3 regions of the Chryseobacterium sp. Y16C genome follow, and region 3 is predicted to be linked to each of the others. Evidence: riboswitches for the same ligand, from Rfam matches in the RefSeq annotation. Region 3 holds a riboswitch; each other region holds the start of a gene.

Region 1 (2,271 bases), 1.0 Mb from region 3:
TTTTAAAAATTAAAAAAGAAAAAGTAGATCTACCCCGTAAAAAAGAAGCTTTTAAACTTATACTTTCTAGGTCAATGATGCCATCCGATCAGGCAATAGAAAATTCGGAATTAAAAATTCTTACCCAAGAAGAAGCAAAAGAAATTCTGAGCTTATATAAAGAAGATCCTCATCCTCTTAAAGTTTATCAAAAATAAATTATATATTCACCCCATGAATATTTTTCACCTCTGCCATCACAAACGTACTGTGTGTACTTCCGATAGAATCTACAGAGCCTAATTTATTAAAAACAAAATCCTGATAGTGCTTCATATCTCTTACCTGAACTTTCAGTAAAAAATCAAAATCTCCGGAAATATTATAGCATTCTGCGACTTCATCAATCTGTAAAATATCTTCAACAAATCGATTTCCGACAGAACGATCATGGATTTTCAGTTTTACCTGACAAAAAACGGTAAAACCACGATTCAATTTTTCCGCTTCCAGAATGGCAGCATAATGTTTAATATATCCTTCCTGCTCAAGTCTTTTCATCCGTTCAAAAACAGGGGAAGCAGATAGGTTTACTTCTTTCGCAAGCTCTTTTACGGTTAGCTTTGCATTTTTTTGAAGGATTCTCAGTAGTTGAAGATCCTTTTCATCCAGTCTTTCCACAGAATAATATTCTTTTTTGGGGTTCAATTTTCAAATTTACAGAATAATAATCTTTTAAAAATATATAAACTGGAACAAAAATCTTATTTTAATAAACACATCCAATCAATATACTTTAATTACTATTTTTGAATCCTATTTTGTTCTTTAACATACTTCATCAAACGGAAAAGGTTTTACTTAAGGTAAATTAATAGGGAATCGTGTGAGAATCACGAACTGTCGCGCAACTGTAAGTAACACATCAAAAGTTTTTGTCCACGTGTATCCACTGTGTAAACGGGAAGGATGACAATAACTGTTATAAGTCAGGAGACCTGCCTGTTCCGAATTGACAATGCTCTCGCGGTTGGAGTTTTTGGTTAAGCAGATGATATTTGGAAATATTTTTGAGTTTGAGTTTAATGTTGAGTTTTAAATTTTTAAACGCAAAGATTTGTTGTTGTAACTTCTTATTTTTAGGAAGCAAAGAATTGCAACTTCATCGCTGATGAAGCGTATGGATAAACGTCTGCTTTTTACAATCAATAAAATTCATTCTTCTTTGCTCGCTTAAGTTATAAAGAAGATTTCATTAAAACTTTGTGTCAAAAAATAAAAGCTCCATTTATTCAAGAAAATTAAGTCCTTATTATCATTTTTCAACACAAAACTACTTTCCAATTCAGCATTACGAAGCATCCGAAGAACTTTTAAAACCATTATCTAATTTAAAAGTTGTAAGAAAATGCAAACACACCTTCTTGGCTATCCGCGTATTGGTAGCAACAGAGAACTCAAAAAAGCCTGTGAACAATATTGGGCAGGTAAAATCAATTTAGACGACCTTCTAGAGGTTGGAAAAACCATTACTCAAAGTAATTGGAAACTTCAGCAGGAAGCGGGAATTGACCTTATTCCCTGTAACGATTTCTCATATTACGATCACGTTTTGGATATGACCTTAACGGTTGGAGCCATTCCTCAACGTTATCAGGAAATTGCTTTAAAAAAGCCCGAACTGGACGTTTATTTTGCAATGGCAAGAGGTTTCCAGAAAGACGGTTTAGATATTACCGCAATGGAAATGACGAAATGGTTTGATACCAATTATCATTATATCGTTCCTGAATTTCAGAAAAACCAGGAATTTAAATTATTCTCCAATAAAATCACCAAAGAATTCATCAGTGCTAAAAAAGCTGGATTCAATGCAAAACCTGTTATTATTGGTTTATTAACGTATTTACTGCTGGGAAAAGAAAAAGAAGAAGGTTTTGATAAATTGGATTTAGCTCAAAACTTACTTCCTGTTTATATTCAGATTTTAAAGGAGCTGGAGAATCACGGTGCGGAATACATTCAGTTTGATGAACCATTTTTAGCATTGGATTTAACTGAAAAAGCAAAAGAAGCCTATCAGTTTGTTTATGCTGAAATCAAAAAACAGTTCCCTAAGCTTACATTTATTGTCGCAACTTATTTTGACGGTTTAAAAGACAATCTTTCACTCACCACTTCCCTACCTGTAGATGTTTTACACATTGACCTGGTTCGTTGTCCTGAACAATTGGATGAAATTTTAGATAATATTCCTAATCATTTAGGCCTTTCTTTAGGCGTTGTAGACGG
Region 2 (2,271 bases), 110 kb from region 3:
TAAATAAAATGGTATTATGCAATACAAAGTAGTGTAATTTTTTAATTTAATCATTTAATATATTGATAATCAATAAAATAAATTTTTATTGATTTTTGTCTTAACTTTATTTAAGCCTTGAAATTTTCCAAAAATTTTAAATTTTCGTATTTTTAGGTCAGAAATTTTGATCGACATTTTATAAATGAATTCAAAATATGATCATGTAAATAACAATAAAGAATGAAAATACAGAAGGAGATTGATTTTATCCTGGCAGTAGATGCCTTGAAAAATGTACAAAGAAGAAATTATAACGCAGATGATACCAGAAGAGAAAATACGGCGGAACATTCATGGCAAATTATTATTTTAGCTCAGATTCTTTTTCCTTATGCGAAAAACAGAGCGGATATTGATTTGTTAAGAGTCATAAGAATGCTTTCCATCCACGATCTGGTGGAAATTGAAGCAGGAGATACCTTTTTATTTGATGAAGCTGCAATGGTAGGGAAATTTGAAAGAGAGAAAATTTCTGCTCAAAAGATTTTTGGGATTTTAGATGAACCTTTGCGTACGGAATTCTTTAATTTGTGGCTCGAATTTGAGGAAGAAAAAACTCCGGATGCCATTTTTGCCTGTGCCATCGATAGAATCATGCCTTTCATCCTGAATTCCCATACTTCAGGAAAAAGCTGGACGGAAGCCGGAGTAACGGAAAAACAAATCAGAAATATGTTGGAGAATGCCATTGTAAGAGCTTCCGATGAAATGGGAGAGGCTTTCCATCATTTATTGAACCTTAGCCTTGAATCTGAGAAGGTGTTGAGGTGATTTGTAAAATGGATGTTTAAAAACTTTCGAAGAATAAAAAGTTTCGGCGGGCAAAGCCCGCCGAAACTCATAATAAACATGCTGAAAATATAGGGTTGCGGCGACCGCAGGTCGCCGCAACCTTTTTTATAATATTGAGATTGGTTTCTTAAATTCATCTATAGCTACAAAAGTAAAATCCCCTACAATAGCTCTTTCTCTTTCATAGGAATACATCTGTTCCGTATAGATTTCAACATTGACCTTCATACTTGTTTTTCCGACATGAGAAACTTTTCCGATCAGTTCTACAATCGTTCCTGCAGGAATAGACCTTTTAAAATCAATTTTATCACTGCTTACCGTTACCACACGTTTTCTTGCAAATCGTGTAGCTGCAATAAAAGCCACTTCATCCATCAGCTGCATCGCTGTACCTCCGAAAAGCGTATCGTAATGATTGGTTGTGTTGGGGAAAACTGCTTTGAAAATTCGTGTTTCTGATGCTTCAATTCTTTCTTCTGTAGTCATATTTCATTATTAAATTAAGGCGAAATGAAATAGATTAAAATAACAGAAGAATAGCAGGGACATAAAATATACCTGTTAAAATCCATCAGATCAATAAACTTCAGATCGCGAAAGTTTTTTGTTTAAAGAAAAAGGCAGGTCTCCTGACTTGTAACATCTCTATTTCCTTCCCATGCGGTAGCACAGTGGAATATTTTATAAAGACTTCAGTTACTTACAGTTGCGCGACAGTTCGTGATTTTCACACGATTCCCTTTTAATCAGCAGCTAAGCAGAACCAATTTCTATGATGAATAAAGTCGTTAAACTTTTTCGAAGGCAAAAATAAGAATAATTAAGAGATTATTCCGGGTTTTTGTAAATAATCTGACTAATTGCCGCTCCCTGTTTGATAGACCAGAAGGTGACATAACGGTTTTCTCCGGAACCATTAATCATATATAAGAAGATATGATCCTGATCTAAAGCGGTGACTCCTACATTATCAAAATCCATCGTAGGTTGAAACAGATTTTTGATGGCATCCCTTACAAAAACGGAGCCTCTTCCCGGTTGCTGTACACGGATAGACTTTATTTCAGTCATCCCTTCAGGAAGTTCTTTACCGATTCCCCAGGTTTTCTGTTTATCAATTTTAATGATATTTCCTTCAGCATCTTTTTCCTGTTTCTTAATGTGAGCATAAGAAGGATAAATGTCAATAATAACTTTGGTTCTTTGGTTTCCGGGTATTTTAGGATTGGTATCGTCCGTGAAAATTAAAGATTTCCCGTTTTTAGATTTAGAAGGAGTGAATTTAGGTAACTGGTCTACAAAAACAATACGGTTTTTATTTACCATTCCTTCCTTGGTAATGCTGTCGTATCTTACGAAAGGTTTGTCTGTATCATCTTTTTCTGGATATTTGATCCAGATCCATTCTGTTTCACCCGGAGCAGGTTTTACATA
Region 3 (2,271 bases):
TTCGCATATTCAATCTGAGATTCCAGACCATAAGATTCCACTTCATCCGTATTTACAGGAGAATAATATCCCATTGAAGAAGGAAGCCATTGGATCATATCGTAAATTTTCATATAGTACGGAGTTACAGATAATTTTACATCTGAAATTTTAAACTGATTTCTTAATTCAAACTGATAAGACGTTTCAGGCTTCAAATTTTCATTTCCTCCTGGGTGCCAGTACAAATCATTAAATGTTGGATATCTGAAATTTCTGGAGATATTAAGGCTAGTCTCATACCATTTCAAAGCCTTCCAGTTTCCTGAAAGAGAAAATAAGACCGGCGAGGTAATGTTTTCAACAAAATCCTTTTTAATTCCGCCTTCAAAACGAAGTTCTTTAGTAGCAAAATAACGGACTAACCCTGAAACGGAGCCGATATTTCTGCTGACTTTTTTGATCCCTGACTGATAGCCTTCTCCGTCATTTACCTGAAATTCTGTGATGAGATTTACATTCCATTTGGATGAAAGAAAATAATTAAAATCATTTTTTAAGATATAATTTTTTCCTGTTCCGCCACTGGATTTTGGTTGGTCGATATTATTGAAATATTGAAAGTTTTCCTCTGTATAAGCCGCTTTAAAGGCATTTGTAAATCTGGAAGTATTCCAGTCCCAGGCAATCAGGCTTCGGATATTCTGAGTCTCGTATTTTGTTTTAGTCTGAATATCTGCGAAAAAGACAGGGTAGTGCTGATTTCCGTTAAAAAACTCCGAGATCCAGGAAATTTGATGATGAGGTGCAATTTTATAAGCAACGGCAATATTGATATTTGAGTTATTATATTGTCCGTTTCTGTTCCTGTAATTTACTTCTTCAACTTCATAATCATTTTGGCTGATTGAATAATTTCCGGAAACTTTAAAGCTTAATTTATCATTACTAAAAGAAGCCCTTGCAAAGTTATTATACGTATCAAAAGATCCAACTTCAGAAAATAATGATGCATGAATCCCTTTATTAAAATCCAAAATGTTGTTTAAGTGTATGCTTCCTCCAATGGCACCGCTTCCATATATCACACTTCCGCCGCCTGCCTTAATATCCATTTGTTCAAACCCGGATAAAGAAATATTGTTGATATCTCCTTGTCCTAAAAACATAGAGTTTATGTTGATTCCGTTCCATACAAAAGCAGTCTGTTGCGCTGTTGTTCCCCTGAATGAAGGCGAAGAAACCGCACCACGACCATTTTCTTTAATATAAACGGGAGACTGAAAACGTAAAGCTTCGGAAAGGTTGGTAGAATTTTTTTCGATGTCCTCAGCTTTAAGGGTATTGACTTTATGAAAAAGCTTAACCTTATTCATCTGGCTGTCGAAGACATAAACAGTATCAATCGTTTTCTCTTGTGCAAAAAGAAAACCACCGTAAGACGCAAAAAGCAGTACTAAAGATCTTTTAATATCCATTTTCTTTTACTTTTCCTCCGAAAGCAATGTTTATTTGATTATATTTTGGCAGGTCTCCTGACTTTCGCTTTCTACACCTTCCCGTTTTCACAGTGGTTTCTCGTAGAAATTTTCTAATGCGATCTACAGTTGCGGGGACAGTTTAGGATTTTCACCCAATTCCCTTTTCATTCCAAATAATTGGAAACCAAAATTTTTGCAAAGATAAACTTATTCGTCAAAAATGCAAAAAAGATGAAAAGCTATAAAAATCGAAGATAAAAATATTCACAATGAATTCCCCTCCTTTGGAGAGGTGGCGAAAATTCTTTGAATTTTCGCCGGGGTGGTTCTGTAGTACGGGTTTTTCTTTTCATAGTCACAATTTCCTAGCCCTGATTGCAGTGAAAATCCTTTTTGAAAAAAAAGATTGCAACGGAAAGCAGGAAATAGCTTCAAATAGAGAATCTCCCTATTCAAAAAAATTTGTTTAAAAAATCTATAAATAAGTTCCGTCAAAAGAAAAAGGAAGAAGATCTTTTATAGAATGTACTTTGATGGTTTCTTCGTTTAAATTGGCAAAATAAAGTTCAATATTTTCATTTTGCTTGGTTTCATATTCTATAATACTTTGTCGGCATGATCCGCAAGGTGGAATAGGTGGATTGTTTTCAGAAAATTCTTTAGGGCCTCCTACAATAAAGATTTTTTTTATTTTTTCATTGGGGAAATTTGCGGCAACCCAGTAAAGCGTCGTTCTTTCCGCACAAAGACCCGAAGGAAACGCTGCGTTTTCCTGATTGCTGCCCGAAAAGATATCTCCATTCTCCAAAAG

The links. A riboswitch is a leader RNA that binds a small molecule or an ion and turns the genes downstream of it on or off. The one in region 3 is predicted to bind cobalamin.
Region 1: it holds a riboswitch for cobalamin, as region 3 does, so the genes downstream of both, metE (5-methyltetrahydropteroyltriglutamate--homocysteine S-methyltransferase) here and MKS83_RS08255 (TonB-dependent receptor plug domain-containing protein) in region 3, are expected to answer to the same signal.
Region 2: it holds a riboswitch for cobalamin, as region 3 does, so the genes downstream of both, MKS83_RS07715 (acyl-CoA thioesterase) here and MKS83_RS08255 (TonB-dependent receptor plug domain-containing protein) in region 3, are expected to answer to the same signal.

Annotation. Positions count from the first base shown of each region.
Region 1 covers NZ_CP092711.1:836,302-838,572, forward strand. The annotation lists gene MKS83_RS03665 (hypothetical protein) at 1-197, shown strand, start outside; gene MKS83_RS03670 (Lrp/AsnC family transcriptional regulator) at 199-660, opposite strand; cobalamin riboswitch at 815-1,000, shown strand; gene metE (5-methyltetrahydropteroyltriglutamate--homocysteine S-methyltransferase) at 1,388-2,271, shown strand, end outside.
Region 2 covers NZ_CP092711.1:1,752,181-1,754,451, reverse strand. The annotation lists gene MKS83_RS07720 (HD domain-containing protein) at 223-813, shown strand; gene MKS83_RS07715 (acyl-CoA thioesterase) at 940-1,323, opposite strand; cobalamin riboswitch at 1,439-1,620, opposite strand; gene MKS83_RS07710 (hypothetical protein) at 1,666-2,271, opposite strand, start outside.
Region 3 covers NZ_CP092711.1:1,867,055-1,869,325, reverse strand. The annotation lists gene MKS83_RS08255 (TonB-dependent receptor plug domain-containing protein) at 1-1,457, opposite strand, end outside; cobalamin riboswitch at 1,487-1,664, opposite strand; gene cdd (cytidine deaminase) at 1,936-2,271, opposite strand, start outside.